DNA from 2 places in the Rummeliibacillus sp. BSL5 genome. Region 2 is predicted to be linked to the other one. Evidence: a T-box and tRNA genes for the amino acid it is inferred to sense, from the RefSeq annotation. Region 2 holds a T-box; the other holds one or more tRNA genes.
What was found. The T-box of region 2 lies ahead of metG (methionine--tRNA ligase). A T-box ahead of a tRNA ligase gene usually reads a tRNA of that ligase, here a tRNA-Met.
Positions count from the first base shown of each region.

Region 1: it encodes a tRNA-Met, which carries the amino acid that the T-box ahead of metG (methionine--tRNA ligase) is inferred to sense. The anticodon was not compared.

Region 1 is NZ_JAVGCV010000010.1:23,933-39,635, forward strand. It holds gene mfd (transcription-repair coupling factor) at 1-348, shown strand, start outside; gene spoVT (stage V sporulation protein T) at 440-976, shown strand; gene RCJ93_RS16180 (putative polysaccharide biosynthesis protein) at 1,098-2,750, shown strand; gene mazG (nucleoside triphosphate pyrophosphohydrolase) at 2,853-4,322, shown strand; gene RCJ93_RS16190 (RNA-binding S4 domain-containing protein) at 4,325-4,615, shown strand; gene RCJ93_RS16195 (YabP/YqfC family sporulation protein) at 4,904-5,203, shown strand; gene yabQ (spore cortex biosynthesis protein YabQ) at 5,200-5,658, shown strand; gene RCJ93_RS16205 (FtsB family cell division protein) at 5,788-6,204, shown strand; gene RCJ93_RS16210 (S1 domain-containing RNA-binding protein) at 6,316-6,756, shown strand; tRNA gene RCJ93_RS16215 (tRNA-Met) at 6,981-7,054, opposite strand; gene RCJ93_RS16220 (SpoIIE family protein phosphatase) at 7,244-9,643, shown strand; gene tilS (tRNA lysidine(34) synthetase TilS) at 9,659-11,074, shown strand; gene hpt (hypoxanthine phosphoribosyltransferase) at 11,158-11,700, shown strand; gene ftsH (ATP-dependent zinc metalloprotease FtsH) at 11,830-13,830, shown strand; gene RCJ93_RS16240 (type III pantothenate kinase) at 13,945-14,733, shown strand; gene hslO (Hsp33 family molecular chaperone HslO) at 14,726-15,616, shown strand.
Region 2 is NZ_JAVGCV010000003.1:162,658-178,360, reverse strand. It holds gene RCJ93_RS12530 (GntR family transcriptional regulator) at 1-584, opposite strand, end outside; gene RCJ93_RS12525 (NUDIX domain-containing protein) at 975-1,454, shown strand; gene RCJ93_RS12520 (VOC family protein) at 1,690-2,070, shown strand; gene RCJ93_RS12515 (TetR/AcrR family transcriptional regulator) at 2,147-2,725, opposite strand; gene RCJ93_RS12510 (SDR family NAD(P)-dependent oxidoreductase) at 2,783-3,526, opposite strand; gene RCJ93_RS12505 (LysR family transcriptional regulator) at 3,999-4,895, opposite strand; gene RCJ93_RS12500 (MFS transporter) at 5,061-6,230, shown strand; gene RCJ93_RS12495 (MATE family efflux transporter) at 6,368-7,720, opposite strand; gene RCJ93_RS12490 (TetR/AcrR family transcriptional regulator) at 7,861-8,541, shown strand; T-box leader at 8,618-8,890, shown strand; gene metG (methionine--tRNA ligase) at 8,944-10,578, shown strand; gene RCJ93_RS12480 (MerR family transcriptional regulator) at 10,654-11,469, shown strand; gene RCJ93_RS12475 (DUF554 domain-containing protein) at 11,530-12,213, shown strand; gene RCJ93_RS12470 (metallophosphoesterase family protein) at 12,219-12,920, opposite strand; gene RCJ93_RS12465 (polysaccharide deacetylase family protein) at 13,115-14,074, opposite strand; gene RCJ93_RS12460 (tRNA dihydrouridine synthase) at 14,360-15,328, shown strand; gene RCJ93_RS12455 (hypothetical protein) at 15,456-15,686, shown strand.

The sequences.
Region 1 (15,703 bases), on a different contig from region 2:
ATTGATGAGCTGCAAGACCGATTCGGAGATTTCCCAGTTGAAACGGAACGCTTGCTGCGTATTGGCCGTATGAAGGTATGGGCAAAACAAGCAGGAGTAGAATCAATCAAAACGAAAAATAAAATCATCACGATTGAAATCTCGGAAGAAGGCACTGCCAAACTAGATGGAGGCAAAGTTGTAGCCGAATCAATGGTATTTGGTCGGGCAGTAGGCTTCCAATTGGAAGGCCAAAAATTACTTTTAACGATAGACGAAAAGAAAGCAGAAGCAAAATCAACGTTTGACATATTAGAAGCTTTGCTGAAATTATTGCCAACAGCACTCCGTGAAAAGACGGAGGCATAGAACTAATAATTGTTATGTATAAATTTCCCTTTATAAGGCCAAACTACCGACAAGACTATTTATGAAATCTTGTCGAAAGTGAGGCATTCGAATGAAGGCAACAGGCATTGTACGACGGATCGATGATTTAGGGCGCGTAGTCATTCCAAAAGAAATAAGAAGGACTTTGCGTATCCGGGAGGGAGATCCTTTAGAAATTTTTACTGATCGTGAAGGCGAAATTATACTTAAAAAATATTCACCTATTAATGAGCTAGGTGATTTTGCACTTTCTTATGTAGATACATTATTTGAAACATTAGGTACGAGCGCTTTGGTTAGCGATAGAGATCAGGTAATTGCTGCTGCAGGTGTTTCAAAAAAGGATTATTTGCATCGTGCCATTTCTCCTTTTGCAGAAGAACGTATTCTACAAAGGAATTTGATTGTAGAGAAGCATGAGAGTTCGATTGAAATTGTCCCTGGACAAATAGAACAGATCAAATCATATTGTATTGCACCGATTGTTGTAGCAGGAGATGCCATTGGCGCAGTCTATATTTTATCTAAAATGCACTTTATTGGTGATACGGAACAAAAGGTCGCAGAAACAGCGGCACACTTCCTAGCGAAGCAAATGGAAGGATAGAAAACGGTAACAGACTGCTTATATAAGCAGTCTGTTTTTTTGTAAGGCGGTCAGAAGTGTATCTCCTTACTCAATTTACACATATGCTATACTTTGGTAGTAAAAAGAGTTTGTTTTAGAAATGAGTGAGAAATATATGCCTGAAAAGTGGGGTATGAAGGTATATTTAAAGGGCGTGGCAATGCTAACGGTGGCCTCTCTTTTTGTGAAAGTACTGAGTATGGTGTACCGCATTCCTTTTCAAAACCTAGTAGGAGACCGAGGCTTTTATATTTACCAGCAGGTCTATCCTTTTGCTGCTATATTTGTCACATGGACTTCAAGCGGACTAGCTGTAGCTATTTCAAAAATACTGGCAGATGAAGATGCCAATAAACATACGAGTGAGCGCAATGCAATATTGCGATTTTTATTTAGCGTTTTAGCTGTGATATCTGCCATTTTATTTATAGTACTATTTTTTGGCGCTCCTTTTTTTGCAAAGATGATGGGAGATCAAGAGCTAGCCGGATTAATAAAAGTAGCTTCATTTGTTGTATTTTGTATTCCATTTCTTTCAATATACAAAGGATTCTTTCAATCAATTGGGAACATGCAGCCGGTTGCCTATGCGCAAATGATAGAGCAGGCTGTAAGAGTAGCGATCATTATTGTAGGTACTTGGCAAGTTGTTGCTATGACACATTCGCTATATGCAGCTGGCGAAGTGGCAATGGGGGGGACTGTAGCCGGTGAACTGGCAGGAGTTTTTCTGTTAGTTTGGTTTGGAAGGAAATCCTTTTTCTCTCATGAAGGCTTAAAGAGTATTCCTATTCAATCATTGAATAAATGGGCAATGACCAAAAAGCTTTTGCTTTTCAGCTTCAGTGTCAGCTTGAGCAGTTTGATGCTACTGCTGTTTCAACTAGTTGATTCATTTACTATTTTCAGTGCGTTACAAAAAATGGGCTTACCTTCTTTACAAGCGATGGAAACTAAGGGGATTTATGATCGGAGTCAACCGCTCGTACAGGTAGGGTTGGTGATTGCTTCCTCACTTTCACTCGCTATTGTGCCGTTGATTGCCCATAACAAAAAAAACAGGGAGCATGCTAAACGCTACATCAAAATCACCTATCGTGCCTCTCTTTTATTTGGTGTAGCGGCTGCTGTCGGATTAATTCTAGTGATGCCAAATATAAATAAAACATTATTTGAAACAGCCGATTTATCGAATGTCTTATCGATTTTTATCATTCAAATTATATGGCTTTCACTCATATTGACCATCACAGGGATACTACAAGGGTTAGGTAAATTAAAAATACCATCGTTTATTTTATTGATGGGTATTTTGGTGAAATGTTTATGTAACTCTTTATTTGTACAAACATTCGGTATAGCAGGGGCGGCTATTGCAGGGAATATGGGCTTAATGATGTCAGCCATCGTACTGGTTGCTTATCTAAAAAGGTTACAAACTATAAAATTGGCTCCATGGAGTTTCTACAAAGGCATGACGGTGGCCACCCTTCTTATGGCGTTTGTCCTTGTATTATTCTCCGTCTTTTTAGAACCTTATGCTAGAAACTTCTCTGATGGAAGAACGATGGCTTTATGTCTAACGATTATAAAATCATCGATTGGCGCTTTCATCTTTCTGACTACGTTAGCAAAAATGCGTACATTAGCAGTTCGAGAATGGTTCCTATTGCCTCTAGGAAAATACATGGCCGCCTACCAACTCCGGTTGGGAAGAATGGGGAAAGATACAGAAGAAAAGGTTCGACAATGATTTGTTAGCCTGCTACCAACTCGATATAATGAAAACTGAATTCACATAACATGCAGTATTTACAAGTAAGAAAGAAGCACAAGATTAAAGGAGAGAATGTGTATGCATCAACTGACTATAATAGGCTTAGGAGCGGGAGATTTCGAACAATTGCCAATGGGTGTCTATAAAGCACTCAAAGCAGCTAAAAAGGTATATGTTCGAACAAATGATCACCCTGTACTAACAGAATTGGCTAAAGAGGGACTAACATTCGAAAGCTTTGATGCTGTGTATGAAAAACATGATGACTTTTTGCCCGTCTATCAAGAGATTGCTGATTCACTGCTTCAAGCAGCAGGGAAGGACGAGGTTATATATGCTGTGCCTGGCCATCCACTAGTTGCAGAAATGACAGTGCAGCTGCTGATCGAAGCAGAGAAAGAAGGAAAAGTAAGTCTCAAAATAGAAGGTGGTCAGAGCTTCTTGGATGCTGTGTTTGGCGCATTGCGAATTGATCCAATTGATGGCTTTGAATTAGTTGATGGCAGTACATTTTCAATACATGAGACCAATATGTACAAGCACCTACTGATTGCACAAGTGTATGACCAATTCAGTGCATCAGAGGTAAAGCTAACTTTAATGGAGAAATATCCGGCTGAATATCTAGTGACCATTGTGACAGCTGCTGGATCGAAGGATGAAAAGTTGCGCACTGTTCCATTATTTGAACTCGATCATGGTGTTGAAGTAAATAATTTAACAACTGTTTATGTGCCACCTATTAAAAAGAGAGAAGACGGTTTAAGAGAGTGGTCTACATTCCGCGATATTATTGGAGTGCTTAGAAGCCCTGAAGGATGTCCATGGGACCGGGCACAAACACACGAGAGCCTTAAAAAGTATATGCTGGAGGAAGTGCATGAGTTCCTTCAAGCAGTCGAGGAACAAGACGAAGACCATATGATTGAGGAGCTTGGCGATGTATTGTTACAGGTCTTCTTGCAAGCGCAAATCGCAGAGGATGATGGCTTCTGGAATCTAGAGGACGTTCTTCAGGGGATTGCTTCTAAAATGATCCGCCGCCATCCGCATGTTTTTGGCGAAGTGAAAGTAGATAATGCGGAAGACGTAGTGAAGAACTGGGAAGAAATCAAGAAGGAAGAGCATCAGCCTACGAAAACAGAACCACTTTTAAAAGAAGGGTATCGTGCAACCTCTTCACTGCAAACTGCATATAACTATCAAAAAATTGCCGCTAAGGTAGGCTTTGAATGGCCAGACGTTGAGGGAGCATGGGCGAAGGCAAAAGAAGAGTGGGAAGAATTCCAAGAGGAAATAAAAGACGGTACAGATGAAACAAGGCTCGATGAGTTCGGCGATGTGCTTTCTACGCTTGTCAATTTAGCACGCGTCTATAAGATCCCAGCAGAAGAAGCGATGATCCATGCAAACGCAAAATTTGCAAAAAGGTTTGGATATGTAGAACAAAAGGTAATGGCTGGACGAAAGGATTTTAAAAAGTACACACTTGAGGAATTAGATGAGTTTTGGGAAGAAGCAAAACAATTACAAAGTAAGGAGTCATAGATATGAGATTAGATAAATTTTTGAAAAACTCTCGGCTGATCAAACGCCGTACATTAGCAAAAGAAGTAGCAGACCAAGGACGTATTACCATTAATGGAAAAGTGGTAAAAGCAAGCAGCCCCGTAAAAGTAGGCGATGAATTAGCGATTCGTCTCGGCCAAAAAATCGTGACTGTTCGCGTGGAGGAACTAAAAGATATCGTCCGCAAAGAAGAGGCTGCAAATATGTTTACCATTTTGAAAGAAGAAAAAGTAGAGAAAATTGAGCCAGAATTTATTGATGACGAAGAGTAGCAACTAACAAGAAATCAAAATATAGTCGAAGTGGAAATAACGTAGACTGCTGAGGCATAGCACGATGCATGTCCTTAGGAAGTTTAATGTTTCCACTTCTTTTCAAAATTAAATCAGTAAACAACTCCCCATTTTCTAGCCCCATATTCCTTTTCTACCGACAATAGGTATTTACTTAGACCGGAACCATGCTCCCCTTTTTAAACTGTAGAGAATTTTCACTTTCCCCTCATATTCCTCTTTCTCCTAACATATAGATTAGTAGACAGGCTAAGGAGGGGAAAAATGATGACATTCCAACAAGAAAACGCGACTTATACTATTCCAACAGGAGACCACTTGCTAACGGTTCGAAATCGCAAGCGAATGGATGTGACATCTGTAAAATCGATTGAACGCTTTGACCAAGAGGAGTTTTTAGTACTCACCTCTCAAGGACATTTGCAAATTCGAGGAGAAGATTTAAGAATTGTCCATTTAGATGTAGATAAAGGGCTTCTGACTTTAGAAGGGTCTGTGAAGACACTGCAATATGATGAAGAGGATAGCGGCATATCAAAAGGCATTTTGCATAAATTATTTGGATGACCGTTTCACAACAGTTCCTTAGTATAGCAGCACTCATAGCTAGTGGCGTTATAGGGGCCGCAATTATTGATTTGGTACGATCTTTCAGCTTTTATGCCGCACCCAAATCGCTCTTGCGAAAAGGCTATATCCTATTTGAATTAACAGCATGGATTCTTTTAGGGATTGGAACATTCCTACTATTAATGGTTGTTCGAGATGGAGAATGGCATTTTGTAGATTTTCTTTCACAATTGCTGGGCTTTTGTCTGTACCAATTATTTTTGCAAAGCTTAGTTCGATTCTGTGGAAGACTGTTTGTCAGACTTGTCATCCATCCGATTTGGTTTATTATTCGCATCATTATAGGCATAGTCCGACAAATCATTAGGATAATTGTTAAAATTGTTATGATTATTCTATTTCCGTTACGATTTGTTGTCGAAAAAATTAAAAATTTTACTCTTAAAAAATAGGGTAAAATTAGATATAATGGCATTAATGCTAAATGAAAGGGTATAGTTCCTTGCTTGAAGGAATTATACCCTCTTATGGGGAAGTTAGAAATCACCAAGTAAAGGAGGTTAGGGTTAACACCCGCTTATATGCAAAAACCATCGAAGCAAATGTACAAAAAAACTACACAAATGCCAACAGACTATGCAAGAGCAGAGATGCAAAAAAACAGCACACATCAAAAACGCAAGATTGGCTTATATCGTCGTCTTGGGGTTATGACACTTCTATTTGTTCTTATGGCTGGTTCCCTTTTCTTTATGTTGGCGAAACAAAAGCACACTCTCGCAGTGAAAGAACAACACAAAACGGAGCTGCAGAAGACGCTTGCAAAGCAAAAAGAGAAGCAGGAAGATCTAAAAATTCAAATTGCTAAATTGAATGATGATGATTACATCGCAAAACTTGCAAGGAAGGATTTATTCTTATCGGAAGACGGAGAAATTATTTTTTCAACACCTAAATCGTCTGAAAAGGATAAGAAAAAAACAGATTCAAAAGAGTAGTCTTATTGACACTCTTTTTTTGTTGGCTATAATAAAGATAAGAATCAAAGAACACATATTTGAATATAAGACTAATAAGTCGCTTACATTTTAAGGAGGAGCATTTTTTTTATGTCAATTGAAGTAGGCAGCAAGGTACAAGGTAAAGTAACAGGAATCACAAATTTCGGAGCATTCGTAGAGCTGCCAAATGGCTCAACAGGTCTTGTTCATATTAGTGAGGTTGCTGACAACTATGTTAAAGACATTAATGACCATTTGAAAGTTGGAGAACTGGTCGAAGTAAAAGTAATGAATGTAGAAGCAGACGGTAAGATTGGTCTATCCATTCGCAAGGCAAAACCTCAACCTGAGCGACCAGAACGACCAGAACGTCCTCATCGCCCACGTAACAACAACCACCGTTCAAATGACCGTGGTGAACATCGCCAACCTAAGGAAAACTTTGAGCAAAAGATGGCTCGCTTCCTTAAAGACAGTGAAGATCGTCTTTCAACTTTGAAGCGTGCACAAGATTCAAAACGTGGTGGCCGAGGTGCAAGAAGAGGGTAACTTGCTGGCTATTTTAATCGTAGAAAAAGTGTATTAATCAATTTACTAATAAACGAAAGTGAAACTTCACTCAGTATAGGGAGACCTTCTACTGATGTTGATGTCTTACTGTCCGTTCTTACGGTCGCCCTGAGATATTCATCCAGAGGCGGCCGCTTTTTATCTATAATTCTTTCGAAATACAAAAAAGAAGCCTTCCAATTGGAAGGCTTCTTTTTTTATGATGGCGGCCGAGGGGATCGAACCCCCGACCTTACGGGTATGAACCGTACGCTCTAGCCAGCTGAGCTAGGCCGCCGTGTTAGCAACATAATACATAATACAAGAATTGTTTTCACTATGTCAAGCGCTTTTTGTTTTATTTTTATAAACTATGTGATTTGCCGTCGAACGATTTTTTAAATATTGAACACAAACAGACAAAATTTACAGTCATATCCATGTATACTGGCAGAAATATATATAAGAATATTGGAGGTATGTCACGATGAGAAAAGAATTTATCCAATCAAATAAACTATCCATACCTAAAGTTTCGATCGGCCTGAAGCAGGCTTATCCGGTGCTTTTTGGGTTAGCACTTTGCTTTTCTGCTTTTTTCTTATCCAAAGCAGTCCTATTTGAGGCGATTGTTCCCTTTTTCTTGCCTATTATGGCTGTTGTATATGCCAATCATCGAGATTACTTTATGTGGGCCCTTTTCGGAGGAATGCTTGGTAGTGTGACATTGGGCGTTGGCGAGTCATTGATTCACATAGGCGAACTAACCATCTTTGTACTATTACTAAAGACGTTCATACGCAAAGTGCCAATTGCTTTCGTTGTAGGAATTTCCGTTTTGCTTATGCAAGTGACTTGGCAAATGATTTCTTATCACGGTGAGCCACCTTCCATGATTTTATTATATGTGGGATATGAGAGTATATTATCAATCTTTATGACTTTATTTTTAATGCAGTGTTTATTACCGATGCCTGCACTATGGAATGCTTCCTGGACATTGGAGCGGATTGGCGCTGCTCTGGTAGCCCTCGCTATAATGTTGACATCTACAAATAATATTGTATTGAATATCCTGTCACCTACTTACATTGCTCTGCAGCTAGTCATACTAGGTGCTGCCTATGTAGGGGGCGTGACATTATCAACCGCAATCGCTGTATTAATGGGTACGATTATCAGCTTGTCTCATTTATCCTTTAGTGGAATGATTGCAGTGTATGCATTGACTGGGCTTTGTGCAGGTATATGTAAGAAGGTGGGTAAATTCGGTATCATCATAGGCAGTGGCATTGCGACGGCATTTTTTATGCTCTACGATGCAACATTGCCGATTGATCAAACATATTGGATTGCGCTGGGTATCGCTGCATTATTGTTTTTAACTATACCAAAAAGCTGGCTCTCATATTGGCAGCAACAATTATATCCGAATCATGAGGATACCCTGTTAGAAAGACAGCGTTGGCTTACAGAAAAGGTAACTATGAAACTGACCAATTTTAATGACTTTGTGACATTTATGAAAGAACTTGTGAATGATCGTTTTAGCATAGTGGAGCAGCAAGAAGAAGAAATAGAGGCAAGACCACTGTCCCCGTGTGAAACATGCTATCAATTTGAACGGTGCTGGGGGAAAAAAGAGGAAATGCGCTCGATAATGGAGCAGTGGCTCAAGGCAGACACCATTAATGATCACGGAGCAAAAAAGCAATCAGAAGATAAATTGCGCTACAAATGTGTACGCTCCCCATCCCTATTGAATGCTTTAGCAGAATACGTATCAAAGCAGCAGTTAAGCGGACAATTTCATCATGGAAAGAAAATGATTGCCTTACAACTAAGAGATATGTCGCTGCATATTGACCATGTGATGAAAGATATGACGAATGACGCCGTCTCTTTCCAACAGCATGAAGATTTGCTAGTGTCTCGCTTTAAAGAAATAGGAATTGATTTCTTCCAAATTGATATCTTGGCAAATGAACCGGGTAATAGGAAAGTAGTTTGCTGTATCCCATTCAAAAAGGCTCAATGGGAAACAGACCAAATGGTAGCTGAACGACTTATTTTACCTGCCTTACAGGATGTTTTTAAGGAGCCATTTGAAATTAACCAAACGATTAAAAAGACCAAACCCTATGCGCATTTGCAAATCACCTTTCAATCAGCTATTCGTTTTGATCTTTCGTATGATGTCTTATCTACATCTAGAGACAATACGATGTACTCTGGTGACTCACACGCAGTATTCTCGCTAAATCCGGGTCTTACAGCGATTATGCTGTCAGATGGAATGGGGCATAACAAGCAATCCCATAAAGAAAGCAGGAAGCTCATTCGCTTAATGCGGGAATGCTTGCATCATCAAATGTCTCCCGAAACGGCTATGCATACACTTCACTATGTGATGTCACTTAAACAGGAGGAAATGTATGCCACAATGGACTTTGCTTTAATTGACTTACAGCATGGCAAGTTGTGGTCTTGGAAAGCAGGCAGCATGGCAACTTACTTGGTAAGGGGGAGAGAGGTAACACGACTTGAAAGTGCCAGCGAACCATTTGGCATCTATACATCCTACTCAGTAGAAGCAGAGCAAAGGACACTTAAAGCAGGGGATATTATCTTTATGTGTACAGACGGACTTTTCTTTGAAGATATGCCATGGGAAAAACAAGAAAAAATGCTTCGCAATTGTCTTCTGCAACATAGAAGCTTGCCAATTAATGAAATATGTCCAGAAATTATGAGGTCATTCCGGAATAATGACAAACCAGTCGATGATTGTACAATTGTTTGCGTTGAGATTCAGCATAAAACAGTTGATTGGTCATTATTTAAGCCAACTTTCCAAGAAACTTCACACAAAAGAGTGGTAAACTAACAGTGAGGTGAGAAAATGGCGCCGTTCGAAACGAAAGTAAAAGAGTATATTCAGCAATATGGGTTATGTCATAAGGAAGATCGATTGCTTGTAGCTTGTTCTGCTGGAGCAGATTCAATGGCTTTACTGCATTTTCTCTATCAAGAAAAAGAGAGACTGGGTGTTTCCGTTGCAGCTGTCCATGTCAACCATATGTTGAGAGGAAGCGAATCGGAAGAAGACCGCAGATTTGTAGAAAGCTTCTGCCAGGATAAAGGGATACCGGTCTATGCTGCCGATATCCCAATTCCCGCTATACTAGAAAAAGAAAGTGGCAATATGCAAGCGGTGTGCAGAAGAGAACGCTATGCCTACTTTAAAGAAGTCATGCAGGAAACAGAAAGCACAAAGCTTGTTGTAGCCCATCATGCAGATGATCAAATAGAAAGTGTCATTATGGCACTAACCAGAGGTTTATTAGAAGGCGGCATGCAAGGAATTAAACGGTGTCGCCCTTTTGCAAACGGCGAATTGATTCGTCCGTTTCTTTCTGTGACAAGGGAAGAAATAGTAGATTATCTACAAAGAAATCATCAAGGCTACAGGGAGGATTCTAGCAACAAGAAGGATTCTTATACACGCAATCGCATCAGGCATCATGTTGTACCACTCCTAAGAGCTGAAAATGAAAACATTGCAGAAGCTATTATGCATTACACAGAAAAAGTGCAAGAGGATGAACAATTGTTACAAAGCTATGCAGAACAAGCGTTACAAGAGCTATTAGTTGAAAAACAGCGTGATTTATGGAAAATTAATATCAAAGCATTCCATAATCAACCCCTTGCTTTACAAAGAAGAATCATTCTACTACTATTAAAATATCTTTACGAAAATCCAAACATTGAACAAAGCTACACACTTAGCAATGCTATATTAAAACTGACACAATCAACAGATGGAAATGCAACAATTAATTTACCAAAAGGAGCCCTAGCAATACGGGAGTACGACCAGTTGTCGCTTGTAAAAGCACATAAGGAGTCACCTGCACTAATTGCTAGAACATTGCCATTTGGCCAATGGATTGATTTGCCGAATGATTTGCGTATGTATATAGGGAAAGCAGACCATGCTGTTCCTACGAACACCACATCCTTCGCAAAATGCTACTTTGTAAATACTTCAGATTTTGCACTACCATTACATATTCGTGGCAGAATGGATGGCGACCGTATCGATTTGCTAGGAACAAATATAAAAAAACGAGTATCTCGCCTTTTTATAGATGAAAAGATTCCTGCGGCGTTAAGGGAGAATTGGCCAATTGTTACATCTGATGATAATTTGGTGATTGCAGTTCCTGGGCTTCGCATGAGCAACTATCTTTCTACTAGCAAGCGGGCAGAAGATGATGCCCTATTCATCATCGACAAGAGAGTTCTATCATAGAACTAAAGGGAAATGAAGAATACTCTCGCCGGTTGAAATTTTCGCTTTACCATGTTGATTTACTACCAAGGAGGAAACACAAGATGCTTGAGAAAGACATTGAAAACGTATTAATTTCAGAGGAAGAGCTACAGCACAAAATTAAAGAACTTGGCGAATCGTTAGCTGCTGAGTACCAAGATGATTTTCCATTAATGATCTGCGTATTAAAGGGTGCTATGCCGTTCATGGCAGATTTAATCAAACGAATGGATTCTTATGTTGAACTAGATTTCATGGATGTTACAAGCTACGGAAACGCAACTGTTTCTTCTGGTGAAGTAAAGATTGTGAAAGACTTAAATACAAGTGTGGAAGGCCGCGACATCATCATAGTAGAAGATATTATTGATAGTGGATTAACTTTAAGCTATTTGGTTGATTTGTTTAAGTACCGCAAAGCAAAATCAATAAAAATCGTAACATTATTGGATAAACCATCTGGACGCAAGGTAGATTTAAAAGCGGATTATGTTGGTTTTGAAGTGCCGGATGCATTTGTAGTCGGCTATGGTTTAGACTATGCAGAAAAGTATCGTAATCTTCCATATATTGGTGTATTGAAGCCTGCTGTATATTCAAACTAAGACGTTTTCTCGCTGTAAACAAATTTTCCGGGAAACGTGCTAGATAAAAGGCTTTTCATTGTACTAACCAAAAGTTCATATGTTAAGATTTACTATAGTTTTTCTGTTTATCTTGTGAGGAGGCTGGGGATGAATCGAATATTTCGATACACCATATTTTATTTATTAATTTTCCTCGTGATCATTGGGATTTTTGGTACGTTTAATAATGCGAACCAACCTACAAAGGAAATTCAGTATCACGAGTTCATTACAGCATTAGAGAACGGCAAGGTAACTGAGGCTACTATACAACCGGATCAGTTAGTTTATGTCGTCAAAGGGAAAATCGAGGGATATAAAAAAGGCGAATCATTCGTAACAAATATCCCGCGTGATGACCAAGAGTTAATGAATGAAATTCGTAAAGAAGCTAAAACGAGTTCTAAAATTAACTTCTTAGGCGCACCAGAATCAAATGGATGGATACAGTTCTTTACCGGAATTATTCCATTTGTAGTCATCTTTATTCTGTTCTTCTTCTTGTTGAACCAAGCTCAAGGCGGCGGCAATCGCATGATGAGCTTTGGTAAAAGCAAAGCAAAACTTTATGATGACCAGAAGAAAAAAGTTCGCTTTACCGATGTAGCCGGTGCGGACGAAGAAAAACAAGAATTAGTAGAGGTTGTAGATTTCCTTAAAGACCATACTAAATTTGCTGAAATTGGCGCACGTATACCTAAAGGGATCTTATTAGTGGGCCCTCCTGGTACCGGTAAAACATTATTAGCTCGAGCTGTAGCAGGGGAAGCAGGCGTACCATTCTTCTCAATCAGTGGTTCTGATTTCGTCGAAATGTTCGTCGGTGTTGGTGCTTCTCGAGTACGTGATTTATTTGAAAACGCTAAGAAAAATGCTCCATGTATTATCTTTATTGATGAAATCGACGCAGTTGGTCGTCAACGTGGTGCTGGATTAGGCGGCGGTCATGATGAACGTGAACAAACGCTTAACCAATTGCTTGTTGAAATGGATGGTTTTGGTGCAAATGAAGGTATTATCATTATCGCCGCTACAAACCGCCCAGACATTTTAGACCCTGCACTCTTACGTCCGGGTCGTTTTGACAGACAGATCACTGTCGGTCGTCCAGACGTCAAAGGCCGTGAAGCTGTACTTAAAGTACATGCTCGTAAAAAACCTTTAGATGAGTCAGTTGACTTGAAAGCTATCGCACAGCGTACACCAGGTTTCTCGGGCGCTGATTTAGAAAACTTATTGAACGAAGCTGCATTAGTGGCTGCACGCGAAAATAAGAAAAAAATTGATATGGGCGATATTGATGAAGCAACAGACCGCGTTATTGCTGGTGTTGCGAAAACAAGCCGTGTCATTTCTGAGAAAGAGCGCAATATTGTTGCATTCCATGAAGCCGGCCACGTTGTTGTTGGTTTAACATTGGATGAAGCAGAAAAAGTCCACAAGGTTACGATCGTGCCACGCGGTCAAGCAGGCGGATATGCAGTAATGCTACCAAAAGAAGACCGTTATTTCATGACAAAACCAGAGCTACTTGATAAAGTTGCCGGTTTACTTGGTGGACGTGTAGCAGAGGATATCGTCTTTGGCGAAGTATCTACTGGCGCACATAATGACTTCCAGCGTGTAACAAGCATTGTACGTTCTATGGTTACTGAATATGGTATGAGCGATAAACTTGGCCAATTGCAATTTGGTTCAAGCCAGGGAGGCAACGTCTTCTTAGGTCGTGATATCAATTCTGAACAAAACTACTCAGATAAGATTGCATATGAAATTGACCAAGAGATGCAATTTATGGTTAAAGAACAATATGAACGAACAAAACGAATCTTGACAGAACGCCGTGACCTTCTAAATCTGATTGCTACTACTTTACTTGAAGTAGAAACATTGGATGCTGAACAAATTGAGCACTTAGAAAAATACGGTAAGCTTCCTGAACGTTCATACGAAAGAAAAACACATCACGAAGCGGTTGTGGAAAGCAAAGAATCAACGGATGCTGATATCGTAACAGAAACAAAAGTGAATCCTTCAGGCAGTGGAGACCCTACTGTTTCTGATCTTCCAAAAAACGATAATCATACAAGCCGCAACGATAATATCTAGACAGTAAGCCATACTGTAAAGTGAAAAGCTGATCCCTTGCTAGAAGGTGGTCAGCTTTTTCCTATACTAAGGAGATATGCTTTTAGTGATGGGATAGAAATGAGGGGAATACTTTTGATATTAGTGATGGATGTAGGGAATACCAATATTTCGATAGGTGTGTATAAAGAAGATAAACTGCAACATCATTGGCGTTTAAAAACAGATGTGCACAAAACGGAAGATGAGTATGCCATGCAAATAAAAATGCTGTTTATGCACAAATCTTTATCTCTATCCGACATACATGGTATTATAATTTCCTCAGTAGTGCCACCGATTATGTTTACCTTAGAATTAATGTGTAAAAGATATTTTGCTGTAGAACCCCTCGTGGTGGGACCTGGCGTTAAAACAGGGTTGAATATCCATAGCGAAAATCCTAGGGAGATCGGTGCTGACCGCATTGTTAATGCAGTAGCTGCCATCCATGAATATGGAGCTCCGCTTATTGTTGTAGATTTTGGTACTGCCACTACGTATTGTTATATTGATGAAAAAGGTCGTTATCTAGGCGGAGCTATTGCGCCTGGTATTTCAATCGCAATGGAAGCCTTATTTACCAAGGCTTCGAAACTTCCTCGCGTTGAATTGGCCCGCCCTCAAAGTGTTATCGGGAAAAATACGGTTTCCTCCATGCAAGCAGGCATTGTCTACGGGTATATAGGACAAGTTGAGGGAATAGTAAATCGTATGAGGCAAGAAGGTAGCGAAGGAGCTTTAGCCGTTGCAACAGGCGGCCTAGCAGAACTGATTGCAAAAGAATCGCGGGTTATTGATGTTGTAGATCCCCTTTTAACATTAAAAGGATTACATTTAATTTATAAAAGAAATCAAGAAGAAAAGAGGAATAAAAATGGCTGATTATTTAGTAAGAGGGCTTGGATTTAATGGGAGTGTACGTGCGTTTGCTGTAAGTACAACAGAAACAGTAGGAGAAGCACAACGACGCCATGATACATGGCCAACTACTTCTGCTGCATTAGGGCGTACAATGACAGCTGCTGTTATGATGGGTGCTATGCTAAAAGGTGAGGATACAATCACGGTTAAGGTGGAAGGTAACGGGCCGATTGGACCAATGGTTGTGGTAGCCAATGCTAAAGGTGAAGTGCGCGGCTATCCTACACACGCTCATGTTGAATTTGATTTAAATGAAGTAGGCAAATTGGATGTACGACGAGCAGTTGGTACAGAAGGAACGCTTACAGTTGTAAAAGATCTTGGATTACGTGAACACTTTACTGGTCAGGTGCCAATCGTTTCAGGTGAAATTGCTGAAGATTTTACCTATTACTTTGTAAAATCAGAGCAAGTTCCTTCTTCTGTAGGTCTTGGTGTACTTGTCAATACGGATGATAGCATTTTGGCTGCTGGTGGATTTATCATTCAAGTAATGCCTGGTACAGATGATGAAACAATTACTGACATTGAAAACCAACTATCAAAAATTGAACCTGTTTCAAAAATGATTCAAAAAGGTTACTCTCCTGAACAAGTGTTAGAAGAAGTGCTTGGAAAAGATAACGTTGAATTCTTAGATACAATGCCTGTTCAATTTAAATGTACTTGCTCAAAAGAACGTTTCGGCGCTGCTATATTGAGCCTTGGCGAAAAAGAAATTCAAGATATGATCGATGAAGATGGTATGGCAGAAGCTCAATGCCATTTCTGTGAAGAAAAATATCACTACTCAAAAGAAGATTTAGAAGGTTTTATTGACGAAATTCGTGCTCAAAAATCTTAATGCGATAAATGTAGCTGCTAATAACTAGGGACGGAAATGATTGACAAACCTAATTGCAAAAGCATAAAATAAAGATAATAAAACCAA
Region 2 (15,703 bases):
AAATCCGACAATTCTATACACTTAATAAAGGTATAAATGGATTCATGATAGGATTCAAGTAGATTCATTTTCCATTTTGTTTGAGCTGCTACATTTGTAACAAATATAGTTTCTTTAAAGAACCGCAGCATCGCAATATTTCCTGAAACCTCAAAAAACACTTCTAACAAGTGAGCAAATGAAACAACGTATTCATAAATATTCTCAGCTGACTTTTTTTGCTTCATCGATTCAAAACGAAGCATTAATTCATTTTGCAAATCGGTATTCCATTTCGGTTCACAACTGGTAAGAGCAAAATTCAAAAGAGAATAAAGGGCTTCCAAATAATCCTTCAATTCCTGATCTGAAATAGTCTTAACTCTTACACCTTTATGTTGTACTTTTTCAACCACACCATCTTTTTGCAAAAGATAAAGAGCCTCACGGACAGGCGCATGACTTACTTGCAGCTCTTTTGCTATTTCTGCTTCTATCAATCGCTGACCTTGCTCATAATAGCCTGAAAATATGCGGAATAATAATTGTTCAGCTATTTGTTCTGAAATTGTTTTTTTTGAAATTGGATTTTCATTGAACCCCATCAAACCACTCCAATAAATTTAATCCTTTTATTTTAACATAGTTTAATGTATAGAGTAGCTAACTAAGAGTGTTATTGATTATGGATTATAAATTATAGATTATCGATAATCTATGTGTAATACTTTAATATAAAAATTCATTTGTTACAATAAAAATGTTTTGAGACTATTTTTTTGTTAGTTTCATCAATTAATGAGGGACTGTAAATAACGATATGAATCCATTATAAATTCTCATTTACAGTATTTTAAATCTATCTTGATGTGTTTTATAAGCTAAAGAAGTTCACCTTAATCGGATTTGGTTATAGACTTGATATATCTAATGAAAAAATAAGCAGTTTGAGGTTCTGTGAAGGAGACCAATAAAATTCAACAAGGGGTGTTGGAATGAGTAAAGAAAATTTCGAAATACCTGTACGCTGTAAGGGGATTGCAGTGGTTTTATTGAAGATGTTTGGTGAGGAATATAAAGTGCTTTTGCTAAAACGAGCGACTTCTATTTTGAAAGATGCATGGTGTTATATTGGCGGGAGTATTGAAGAAGGCGAGAGTGCTTGGCAATCTGCTTTTAGGGAAATTGAAGAGGAGACTGGGATCACAGAGGTTTTATTATATACTTCAAATAAATTGGATCAATTTTACTCACCTTATGAAAACTATATTTATATGGCACCGGTGTTTGTAGGGTATGTGAATGACGACCAGAAAGTAAACTTAAACTATGAACATAGTGAGTATAAATGGCTAAGTTTTAATGAAGCAATTGAACAGGTCACCTTACCAGGAAACGATGAAGTTCTTACTTTTATTGAAAAGCATTTTGTGAAAAATACTCCCTCTAAGTTATTACGTGTTAGAAATAAGTAGATTCAGAGCGAGATAAGAGAAATTAAATAGTTACTCAACTCATGTTATGGCTGAACAAACGGATCTATTGTTGGATAAAAATTTTGAGTGATTTCGCCAATACATTTGTAGGATGATTAGTTTATTCAATATATTTCAGAATATTCATAACTTTATTGAAGAGATACTCAGGAAATGGTAGAATTCAAAGACTTCTAGTTTAACGCATAACAAACGAACAAAAGGGGTGTTATTCATGATTAACAATGTAGGTCAAATCATGTTGTATGTAGACGACCAAGACAAGGCAAAGGAGTTTTGGACAGAAAAAGTAGGGTTTAGTGTGATTTCGGAGGAAGATAATGGACAAGGTATGAAATGGATTGAGATTGCTCCAACCAAAGAAGCTGAAACAAGTATTATCCTCCATAACAAGGAGCTTATTGCGAAAATGTCGCCTGAGTTAAACCTTGGAACACCTTCTTTGATGTTCTTTTCAAACAACTTCGAAGGTCTATATAGCGATTTATCAAACAAACATGTGACAGTCGGAGAAATCGTAAATATGCCTTCAGGTAGAGTATTTAATTTCGCAGATAGTGAAAATAATTACTTTGCTGTAATGGAAAAAAGATAAAAATAAAAGAGCTAGTACGAAGAGTCTGTTGGATAACTCTTTGGTACTAGCTCTTTGTTTAACCTTCTATAGAGTGTTAGTCAATATAAGGACCATATATAGAAATTTCAATTAAACTGTTCGCCATTTCTTCTGGGCTTGTTTCATAATTTTCTTTGATCCAAAAGACGATGCTTTCAACATAAGCTCCGGTTACATAAGAGATAATTAAGTCTATCTTTACACGCAGCTTTTTATCCTGTAGCGCGTAATAAATACCCTCTGTTATATATTGTTTCATAATTTCTTTTACGCCATTGATAAAGATTGCATCGGGTTGATAAACAAAGAATGTCTCATATGCAATATGCTTCGCTTGAATATGTTGAAACAACAGCATTAGGTTTTCGGGAATTTCTTTCTTAGGAATCTCAGATAAACGCCTCGGATTTTTAATTGTTAATGCTTTTTTTAATTCAGCTAAAACACTTTCATGGATATCCAAGCGAAGTTCTTGGATATCTTTGTATAATTTATAAAAGGTAGGCCTAGTTACTTCAGCTGTATCACACAGTTGCTGAATCGTAAACTGGCCTTGTCCTTTTAATTGCATTGTTAAATACGCTTCATGCAATTTTTCTTTTGATTTCAATTGTCTTGGATCTATACGTTTCATTTATTTATCACCCAATACAATTGTATCACGATTTAATTTGGACTAACCACCTATACATTAAAGAGCAGTCCAACCACCATCAATCACAAGCTCTGCACCTGTCATAAAGCGTGATTCGTCACTCGCTAAGAATACTACCCCATGTGCCACATCTTCTGGATTACCAAAGTAAGGTAATTGTGTATGCATTTTATAATATGGCATTGCACCTTCCATTGATGGAGCAGTCATTGGTGTAACAATAATTCCTGGATGTACAGAGTTTACACGGATTTTGTCTTTACCGTATTCAACAGCAGCGGATTTTGATAAAGAGCGTAATGCACCTTTTGCTGCTGTGTATGGGCTTGAGCCTGCCATCCCTACAATGCCTCCGATAGAAGAGATGTTAATGACAGAACCGCCACCAACTTTTTGCATTTCAGGAATAGCGTATTTCATGCCTAAAACACAACCGTTTAAGTTAATATCCATTACCCGGTTCCACTCGTCCATTTCCATAGTTGCAAAGTTTTTGCTCATCGCAACGCCTGCATTATTAACAAGTACGTCTACTTTTCCGTATAGCTCAACTGTTTTAGCTACAACAGCTTTCCACTCATCTTCAGAGACTACATTTTGTTTTATACCAGTGATTTCTCCACCAGCTGCTTTCACATCTGCAACTACTTCATTTAATTTTTCTTCGTTTAAGTCTGTCGCTACTACTTTTGCGCCTTCTTTTGCAAACAAACGAGCTTCTGCTGCACCCATACCATTTGCTGCCCCTGTAATAATCGCTACTTTTCCTTGTAATCTCATTTTCCATACCCTCTTTATTTATAATTTTTTGGATTGTAATAAAGCTAAAGCTTAATACTTTCCTTTCAAAACTAATTTACATATTGTAAATTAGTTTTGATTTATGAGATACATTTTAGTGTATCAAGTATAAAAAGTAAATGGTAAATATAAACAATATCTCGTTGTTCAATTAAAATATAGATCTTTTAATTGAACCGATAATAGATTCAATTGAAGGGGATGGATTAGAGAAAGTAAATAAAATATCTCATCTAATTTAATTTACGTAATGTAAATTAGTTTTATCTATTATCAAAGAGGATTTAATAGGATGAATACTAGGGGAGGGAGATATCTCATCATGATAAGCACTGTGTAAAGAGGTACAAGCATAAAAAGGGTGACTCAAATTTTTAGTTTGGTCACCCTTTTTTAAAGGTTATAAAGCTGTATATTCAATACGACCACGACCCATATTGTTGAGTAATATTTAAACGGTAGAAAATTTGCTTTGAAATTCTTTTAAAAACATATCAGCAGCAGCAGAGAGAACTTGATGCTTTTTCCACACAATATTTAAACCAGATTCTAGTCGTGGGTTAAGTGGTCTAAAGCAAAGGTTACTATCGTTTGATGTATTCACTATTTTATCAATAGTGACAGCATAACCAATACCTTCTTCCACCATAATGGCAGCATTAAATGCAAGATTGTACGTCGTAATGATGTTGAGTTTATCAAAGTCTTCGCCAAACCAATCCGCAAATTCATTTTTAGAAAATGTCTGTTTTAGAGCCTGTCGTGAACAGATTAAAGGAACATCTAATAAATCAGCTGCTTGAATGGTATCTTTAGAAGCAAGAGGGCTATCTTTCCTCATGACAACACCCCAAACATCTTTTGCGGGCATATTGAGATAATTATATTTTGATAAATCAGCTGGTTGTATGAGTATTCCAAAATCCAGCAAGCCCTTGTCAAGACGTTCAGCCACGTCGTCTTCATTACCACTATATAGGTGATAACGTATGTTAGGGTAACGTATCTGCAAATCTCTTACTACCCTTGCAATCTGCTTCATGGCGTCTGTCTCTCCGCCACCTATGTAAATGTCTCCCTTTAATGTTTCTTCCATAGAACCAAATTCTTCTGCTACTTTATCCACCATATCAACGATTTCTTCTGCTCTCTTTCGTAAGAGCATCCCTTCATCAGTAAGAATGATACTGTGACTACTGCGAGTAAATAGCTTTTTTCCTAATTCTTCTTCAAGATCTTTTAGTTGTCTTGACAGTGTTGGTTGTGTGACGTTTAAAAAATTTGCAGCACCGGTGATACTTCCTTCTCTTGCAACTGTTAGAAAATAGCGCAAAACTCTAAATTCCATCTAATCCGCCTCCTACTTTATTGATTTAGTATATATAATTTTGATATGCCTATAAAGCATACTTTGATATTAAATATAGGTATTTTCTATATGAAGAGAGGAAAGTTAGAATAGTATTGAGAAGACTTAAGAAATCATTTTAAACAGATTGTTGGAGGTATATTCTTGGCTAAACAAAAAAGACTACTCATTCTTATATTGACTATAGGAGTTTTTGGTATTTTGAATACGGAGATGGGGGTTATTGGGATATTACCTGAGATTGCTGAACATTTTAATGTTAGTGTGTCAGCAGCAGGGTGGTTGGTGAGTATATTTGCAATAGGAGTTGCAGTATCTGGCCCAACGATGCCTTTATTGTTTTCGGGAATTGATCGAAAAAAAGTGATGGTACTAGTTCTGATAGTTTTTGTTATAGGAAATATCGTATCTATATTTACATCTAACTTTAACATTCTATTAATAGCTCGACTTATTCCTGCTCTTTTTCATCCCGTTTATTGTTCATTGGCATTTTCAGTTGCCGCTGATTCAGTCGATAAGGAAGAAGCACCTAAAGCTGTCGCAAAAGTTTTTATAGGCGTGTCGGCGGGGATGGTCGTCGGTGTGCCCATTGTTAGCTTTGTCGCTGGGATATCGAATTTACAGATGGCATTGGCAATTTTTGCAATCGTCAATATCGTAGTATTAATCGCTACATTACTATTTGTGCCATCGATACCTGTCCAAGAAAAAATCTCCTATGGAGCGCAATTAAATGTACTTAAACATTCGAACACATGGCTTGCAGTTATAATTGTTATTTTGTTAAACGCAGCAATCTTTGGGGTTTACAGTTATCTAGCTGATTTCTTGCAATCAGTAACACATGTATCATCTACTTTCACAAGTCTTCTTTTATTTATTTACGGTGCGGCCAATATTATAGGAAACATTCTAGCTGGAAGATTACTCGTTGATAAACCGGTTAAAACAATCGTAGCCCTCCCTTTTCTAATGGGAGCTACTTACCTCATATTATTTTTCGCAGGCCAATTTACGTTGCCGATGGCTCTACTCATTTTAATGTGGGGAGTATTAGCTGGACTGGCCGCTAACATTAATCAATATATAATTACAACTGCAGCAAGTGAAGCTCCGGATTTTGCTAACGGTTTGTTTTTATCGGCATGTAATATAGGAACGACTATAGGTGCTGCAGCAGGTGGGGTGTTTATAACAAAAATGGGTACGCAATACGTTGTACTAGTGGGATTGTTATCGTTGGTATTAACAGCAGTATTTATTTTCCTCAAAAATTATGGCCAAAAAGCTAGCAAGTATAATAAAGGATAAAGAATTTGGATTAATAGAAATGACAGAGACTCATAAAGAGTATCTATTAAAATGCTAAATTGGATTGTTGAAGCTGTTTTAAACTATAAAAAAGGCAGGGTTGGAGGTTACTCTTACTCTGCCTTATATACATGATTTTACTGTACTAAGCTATCAATCTCTGGTTGCAACTTATTTCGCAAAACATACAGCATAATGGCACCAACAAGGAATGCGACGGCTTCTGCAATGACTAGTGACCAGACAACCCCATGGAAGCCGTTTGTTTTATTGGCGATAAATAATACTGGAATCAGTGTAATTCCTTGAATTATTGACATGATAAACGCGGCTGTTCCTTGAGCTGTTGCTTGAAAAATCCCCGTAAACAAGGTCGTAATGCCTGTAATGAACAAGGATAAAAATGTCACATGCAAAATGTAGCTGCCCATATCAATTAATTGCGGGTCATTTGTAAATAGGCCAATTAAGTGATCGGAAATCAAATAGACAATGATGCCGAACAGGACTGCTAACGCGACAATCGCTTTAATAGTAAAACCAATCGTTTGCTTCATGCGTAATTTATTCGCTGTAAAAGAGAAGGCAATCAACGGTACAACACCCTCACATAATCCCATCAGAATAAACTCTGGAAATTGTAATAAGCGCGATGATATGCCATAAGCCGCTACGGCCTGATCGCCATATTCAACAAGAAAATGGTTCAGAATGAGTGACATGGCACCTAAAAAGATACTCATTATAAAGACGGGGACCCCAATTTTTAATACATTACTCAGAATCTCTTTGTTCGCTTTAAACCATTTTACGGAGATAGTTAAAAATTGGCTTTTATTACTCAGATGGACGGCATAAAATGCACTCGCAACTATATTCGAAATGACAGTAGCAGAAGCGACGCCAATTACACCCCAGTGCAACACGAAGATGACGAACGCATCGAGAATGATATTTACAACAACACTGAGAATCATACCGATCATCGAGGTGATAGCTGCACCCTCTGAGCGCACGATATTTTCTAACGTGAAGAATAAAATGACAAAGGGTGAACCAAGAATCATGATCATGACATAGTCCTTAGTAAATTTGAATGATTCAGATGTTGCCCCAAGGCCGTGCACAATAGAATTAATGAACGGGAGACCCGCCATGATTACAACAAGTCCGAGAACTAAACTGCTGTAAAAAGCGAAAGATGATACATGCTTTACAGAGTCATATTTTTTCTCTCCGAGTAAGCGGGAGATGAATGTGCCGCTACCTATGCCAATTAAGTTGCCTAGCGCCATAATGAATGCAAATAATGGCAAAGTTAATGCGAGTGCAGTCAACATGGCCGTGTCGTGAAGTGTACCTAGAAAGTAAGCATTTAAGATGGAATAGATGACACTCATCGAAGTGCCAAGCATCATCGGCACCGCAAAATGAGCTACAGTTTTTGCGACTGGTGCTTCTTCAAAATAATAGATATTATCTTTATCCATAGTGGATCACTGCTTTCTGTAAGTATTTTGATATCTTAATCTAACGGTGTAAGGTTGAGCCTTACAGTGTTAGATGTTATCATGGGTTTAATAATCTGTAAAGAAAAAACTTACACTGTTAGATAAAAGGGTGGATGATGATGAAAAAACAGCAGCCTCAAATTTCAGAAGATAAAATTTTAGAAACTTCATGGGAGCTTCTTGGGGAAAACGGCATTGAAAAATTCAGCATGAGACGATTGGCAGATCGCTTAGGAATACAGGCGCCCTCACTATACTGGTACTTCAAGAGCAAACAGAATCTCTACCAGCGTTTAGCGAATCAGATATCCAAAATCATTTTAGATGAGTTCCATTCAGAAGGGGATTGGAAGGAGCAGCTAACAGAGCTTGCGGTAACTGTGCGAAGTGTGCTGAGCCGATATCCTTGTTCTACGCAGCTCATGATGATGACACTGCCTCACGAGCCAGACATCATTCGATTTACGAACCGTATGCTACTTTGCGTGGAATCTACTCCGCTTAAGCAAGAGCAAAAAATGCAGGTAGTGACCACGCTTGTGAACTTTGTTTTCTACTTCGTGCTAGATGATTATCAACATGAGCGCAATATCTCCGTTATGCTGAAGGAACAGAGTGAGCTTCCTGGAGAGCAGATGATTAATCTTCTTAATTCAATGAGCGATAGCGATGCAGGACTGTTTCGAAGAATGTTCACGAATGGTTTGTTTGAGCTGATGGGGACGGATGAAGCATTTGATTTTGGGTTAAAGCTCATTCTATTTGGTGTAGAGCGTGTGATAGAGGAGCAAGTGAAGTAAAGGCTCATAAAATCATTTAATTCAGAAAATTATCATTGACTTCAGGAAAATATTTGAATAAACTAGTGATAATTCAACAAAGGCAATGAAGAGAAAAAGTAAAGTGAAAGTGTTTTTTAGTAGAGAGCTTCGGTAGCTGAAAAGAAGCAAAAACACTCATTTGAACAATGGTCTCTGAGCTTCGTACTGAACGTACTTCGGTATTAGTAGGATACGACGGGATTTGGCACTCGTTATTAATGTCACAGTATAAGAGTAGAGTTTATACTCCGTACTTGATGAGACAAATGGTGTGAGCCGTTTGTAAAATAAGGTGGTATCACGTGGATATTCAAACCTCGTCCTTAACTATTTAGTTAGGGCGGGGTTTTTTTGTTTTTTTAAAATGAGGAGGTTCTGATGATGAGTATTTTTATTGGTGGAGCTTGGGCTTATGCGAACGGCTCATTACATTTAGGGCACATTTCCAGTTTGTTGCCTGGGGATATTCTTGCAAGATATTACCGTTTAAAAGGAGAGAACGTTTTATATGTTTCGGGCAGTGATTGTAATGGTACACCTATCACCGTTAGTGCAAGACAGGAAGGAGTTTCTCCGAAAGTAATTGCTGACCGTTATCATAAGGAATTTGAAGAATGTTTTGCACGGTTGGGATTCTCATATGATATTTATACAAGAACAGATACATTGCATCATCATCGAATTGTTCAAGAGATATTTCTCGAGTTGCTACATAATGGGTTAATTTATAAAAAGGAAATCGAACAAACCTATTGCGAGCATTGCCAACAATTTTTGCCGGACCGATATGTCGAAGGAATCTGCCCGGTTTGTAAAGAGCCTTCTCGTGGAGATCAATGCGACAATTGTTCAACTATATTAGAACCTCTTGAACTACTAGAAAGAAAGTGTAAAATTTGCAGCAATGCACCTACGATAAGGTCCACAGAGCACTTTTACTTTTCTTTGAGTTCTTTCCAAAGCATTTTGGAGAACTATACACAAGAAGCGGAAGATCAGAAGCTTTGGCGGGAGAATGCTATTTCTCTTACCAAACGTTATCTAAAGGAAGGCTTGCAGGATAGAGCCGTTTCAAGAGATTTGCCGATTGGAGTAAGCGTGCCGGTAGAGGGATATAAGGATAAGAAAATCTATGTATGGATTGAAGCGGTATCAGGCTATTATACAGCTAGTAAACTTTGGGCAAAAGATACCAATCAGGATGATTCACCATTTTGGAACTCTTCCACTCAGTCCTATTACGTTCATGGGAAAGACAATATACCATTTCACTCAATCATATGGCCGGGCATTTTAGCTGGGCTAGGAAAAGAATCATTACCAACACATATAGTATCGAACGAGTATCTAACATTAGAAAAGAAGAAATTATCCACAAGTAAAAATTGGGCTGTTTGGGTTCCAGAAATTTTAGAAAGGTATGAACCTGATTCTATACGCTATTTTCTAACAATCAATGCACCAGAGAATCGAGATGCTGATTTCTCGTGGAAGGAATTTATTTATAGCCATAATAGCGAGCTGTTAGGGGCGTATGGTAACTTAGTAAATCGTACTTTGAAGTTTATTGAAAATTCATTTGATGGAAGACTTCCCGAAAAAGTCATCAATTCAACGATCCAAGATAAAGTAAATCATTTATACAAGGATGTCGGAGAATGTATTGAAAGAACCTCATTCAAAGAAGCATTGGAGAAAATATTTGAGCTTGTTCGATTTTCAAATAAATATTTCGATGAACAGCAACCATGGATACAAGTCAGAGAGGATGTTGAGAGCTGTAAGCACACCTTAGCAGTTTGTGTTTATCTTATTGCTAATTTAGCTCATATACTTACGCCATTTCTTCCTTTTTCAAGCGAGAAAGTGAAAGAGATGATAAATATAACAGAGAGCAAATGGAGAGCATTTTTTGTACCATCACAGCAATTGTCTAAAGTCTATCCATTGTTCCAACGAATAGACCCAGTACAGATTAAAAAAGAGCTTGAAAGACTAAATAACCAAACTGTTTAAACTAGAGTCCCTTGACAGTGTGAAGGAACTGCATTCATCCTTAAGGAAAATGTGCATGGCTAAAGGGGGATGGAGATGAAGAATAAATTTTCAATAGGTGAAATGGCGAAGCTTCATAATACGACCATCAAAACCTTGAGATACTATGATGATATTGGGTTGTTGAAGCCGATTCAAACTGATTCGCACAACGGGTATAGATATTATTCAACCGAACAATTTGAGCAACTCAACACCATCCATTATTTAAAGCAGTTAGGTTTTTCTTTAAAAGAAATCAGTAAACATTTGGAGCATCGGGATATTGATGGATTCCTGGAATTGCTGCAGAAACAGAAACAACTAACTGAAATGAAAATAAAAGAGTTAGAACGGATAAACCGTAGATTTGAAACCCGAATAGAAGAGATCCATTCAGCCAGAAAAATTAGGGAATTGGAAGTTGCCTCGATAAAGCATATAAAAGAGAGAAAAGTCGTAAGGTTAATGGAGAAGATTCAGTCGGAGCCAGAGTTAGAAGTATCCTTACGCCAATTAGAGAACATAGCCAATATGAATTCTTCTATATTTATCGGTGGTGTAGGGCTCACAGTGAGTCTCGATCATATTAAAAATAACAAATTCGATGTATATAACTCCATATTTATTCTCCGGGAAGAAGATAAGCAAAATTCATTAGAGACCACTATCCCTGAAGGGCAGTATGCATGCATCTTTTACAGGGGGAATCACAGCGATTCTCCCCATTATTACAACATCCTGTTGAATTACATACAAGACCAGCGTTTTCATATTATAGGGGATGCCATAGAAAGAACTATCATTAACCATTTTATTTCGGGAAGTAAAGAGGACTACCTGACAGAAATTCAAATTCCAATAAAGTATTGACCCTTCCCTTACAGGAGGGTTTATATTTTTAGTAAGAACATAGAGATAAGGAGAAGGAATATGTACGGTACAATCTTTAATACACTCATGATTATCATCGGAAGTATTGTGGGAAGTGTCTTTAAGAAGGGAATCAAGGATGAATATCATACGATTCTGATGCAGGCCATGGGGTTAGTTGCCATGGGATTAGGCATCAATGCCATCGTGCAGCATTTGCCTTCCAGCCAATATCCCGTACTTTTTATTGTTAGTTTAGCGATAGGGGGTTTGCTCGGCCAAAGACTTGATTTAGAAGGGAGATTCAATGCTTTAGTAAATAAATATTCTAAGGGCAATTTAGCTGAAGGGTTATCGACTGCTATCTTATTATTTTGTATTGGTACATTGTCTATCATTGGCCCTATAGAGGCCGCATTAAAGGGCAATTATACATACCTGCTTGCGAATGGAATGCTGGATGGAATCACATCAATTGTTTTAGCCTCTACATTTGGAATAGGGATCGCTTTTGCAGGGATTGTTTTATTTCTATGGCAAGGGTCTATTTATTTGATCGCGTTGTTAATGGAGAGCACTATTAATAATAGCCTTCTGAATGAAGTATCAATTGTAGGTGGTTTCTTGATATTGGCTTCTGGTTTAAGCATTTTGGGCATTAAGAAATTTAATACGTTAAATCTGTTGCCATCATTACTGATTCCACCGTTTCTATTTTTAATTATCCATTTTTTCCATTTATAATTAGATTAATCAACGTAGTAAACTTTAGTATTTAAAACGTCTAGACAATTCAACCTTCCACCATATGCACAGCCACCATCAATTCCAATAATGCGATTATCTCCAAAATAAACATCGTTGCTTTCGTGCAAATAATTGGTTGGTGTATGTCCAAACACAATAGTCTTGTCGCCGTTATATCCGTTATGGAATTCCTCGCGAATCCACACTAATGTATAAGGTTCTGTTGACTCTATTGGTGTTTCAGGGTGAACCCCTGCATGAACAAAAATATGGGTGTCTGTTTCATAGTAGTATGGAAATTCTTTTAATATTTCAATGTGTTTGCGGATGTCATCGTTTAATTTAATGGGCTCAGGCATTTCAGTAGTCGTATACCAATATTCTGCATTGTCTTTTTCAATCGTATATCCATAGTTTTGAAGGGTTTTTATGCCACCGTTATAAAGCCATCTTTTCAAATGCATCGGAATACCATCAAAAGCATCCATCATCATCATTTCATGATTGCCAATTAAAGCAATAGCTCCCTCACTTTTTAACTGAATCACTTTATCCAAAACGGCTCTCGAATGAGGGCCTCGATCTACATAATCACCTAATAACAGCAATTGATCTAGGTTTTTGTCATATTGTACAAGCTCTAAGAGTCGCTCGAATTTCTCTAAATCCCCATGAATATCACTTATAGCTAGGATTCTCTTCAAAACACACATCTCCTTTAACTGTTAAAATGGTTTATTTTAATAGTAACAAATCTATTTTTACTTTTATACTAGTTTTGTAAAAATTCAATCAATAAGGTTCTAAAATGAAATAGCTTTATAATTCTGCTAATTTTTAACGAATAAAGTAGACGCCCAATATGATGGACGTCTACTTTATTCACTATTCTACTGGATTATTTAAATGAGCTGCAACGATTACTGCATTGAAAGGTATATGGCGCCATGTTGTTGGCTAGGGTTTTTGTGTGATAGCCATTGTTATTCAGATAGGTTAATAGTTTTGGCAAATGGCGGATGGTCTCTGGTTTATCATGCATCAGAACAATTGGGGCCTGGCCCAATTTGTCCCATGATTGGATATCGCGGATTGTTTTTTGGACGTAGCGCTGGTCTTTCAATGACCAATCTTCCGAATCCACAGTCCAGTCCCAAATTTTAAAGTGTTGTTCCCCTAATAAAAGTCGCATATCGATTGTTAGATATGGGATGCTTCCATATGGCAAACGGATGAGTTGAGAATGTACTGCCGCAACATTTTGTAGGATTTCTTGAGCTTTCAACATTTCGTTTAGCGGTGCACTGGCTGCTGCGCTGTATAGTTTATTGGCATCGTGTGACATACTGTGCAACCCGACCCCAAACCCTTCATTCACCATTCTTTTAATTACTTTAGGATGGGCCTTAATATTAGAGCCAATCATGAAGAAAGTTGCTTTAGCATGATAGCGGTCAAGTATATCAAGCAAATGGCCGGATTCAAGAGTAGGGCCGTCATCAAAAGTCAGATAAACGGTTTTCTTCCTGTGTTCTTTTTTTAGATGATTGATTGCTTTTTTATGTACAACTTCCTCATGTGCGGTTTCCTTTTTCCTTTCTTTTTGCGTTATTTTCCGGTTTTTATCCGAATTCTTCTTTCCGGCTTGTCCGGTTACATTTGAAGAGGCAGTCGGCGATTTCTGGCTTTTCTTTTCTTTTGGTGTTGCGGCCTGCTTTTTTTTAACCGCAGGATTATCATTATCTGCTGAGGATCCAATAGGGCCAATCAAATAAACGCCCAGCAGGATTACTGCGAGTATAACTCCTAAGCCTATGCTGACTTTCCCTTTCGCTCTCTTTTTTCCTTGTCGTTTCATCTTCCGAGCAACCTCTCTTTCTTAGTGTGTTTTGTATGCTGGATTGAACCTGATTTTTGCGCTATTATGCATTTACCTTTATTAATATGACTTACCAGCACTATGAAAAGTTTTGAGGAAAACAAAATGTTTGTATTTAGTGGTTTCTTTTAAAAAAGAGTTTAAGAAAAAATGGATTAAAGATAAAATAGAAAAGCTAGGTTATACTCTAGAAATAAAATGTGTTAAATTCATAAACAATGTAAATAGGATATACAGGATATAGATGAAAGGATTTGTATGAATATGAAAGAAAATTTTTGGCGTGACTTGCCACGACCATTCTTTGTACTGGCTCCAATGGAAGATGTGACAGATGTTGTATTTCGCCATGTCGTGAGCAAAGCAGGACGTCCGGATGTATTTTTCACCGAGTTTACAAACACGGATAGCTATTGCCATCCAGAAGGAAAGAACAGTCTGCGTGGACGTTTGACTTTTACAGAGGACGAACAGCCAATGGTGGCACATATTTGGGGAGACAAGCCCGAGTATTTCCGTGAAATGAGTATCGGAATGGCTGAAATGGGTTACAAAGGCATCGATATCAATATGGGCTGTCCTGTACCTAATGTAGCCTCTAGAGGAAAGGGAAGCGGTCTTATCCTTCGACCAGATGCAGCTGCAGAAATCATCCAAGCTGCAAAAGCAGGGGGACTGCCTGTCAGTGTGAAAACACGGTTAGGCTACACAGAGCTAAATGAGTGGGAGGATTGGCTAACGCATATATTGAAGCAGGATATTGCCAACCTTTCAATACACCTGCGAACAAGAAAAGAAATGAGCAAAGTAGATGCCCACTGGGAGATGATTCCGGCAATCAAGGAATTACGTGACCGTATTGCACCTGACACAATGCTTACCATCAATGGAGATATCCCAGACCGCCAAAAAGGCCTTGAGCTCGCTGAACAATACGGAATAGATGGCATCATGATTGGCCGCGGTATCTTTAAAAATCCGTTTGCATTTGAAAAAGAACCGCGAGAGCATAGCAGCCAGGAGCTTCTGGATCTTTTAAGATATCAGTTGGATCTGCACGATCAATATCAAGAAGTAGTGCCTCGTTCCATTTCGGGTCTTCATCGTTTCTTCAAAATCTATGTCAAAGGATTCCCTGGTGCTGGTGAATTGCGAAATCAATTGATGCACACGAAATCTACGGATGAAGTGCGTGGGTTGATTGATGGTTTTGAAATAAAGAATGTTGATTAGAAAGTAAAACCCAAACCTAAAAAAGGAAAAAGATTATCTCAACCCGTGATTGAGATAATCTTTTTTTAGTTATAACGTTTCCTAGAGAAACTAAACTATATTAGGATTAATATAAGGGGGTTTACATATGGATGAAAATGTATGGAAAGAATTTAAAGTAGCCATTGAAGAGGGGCAAGAATTATCATTTGATTATAAGAATGAAGAATGGTGGATTAGTAGGGTACCTGAAGAAAAGAGCTTTCTTCTTACACGTTCCAAAGATTCTCATACTCAAGCATTTAAATCAGCAGAAGAGTTATTTCAACATGGATTAATAGATGGAAAGCCATTTATTGAAAGAGTTAAAGACTTATAAGAACCATAATAAAACGA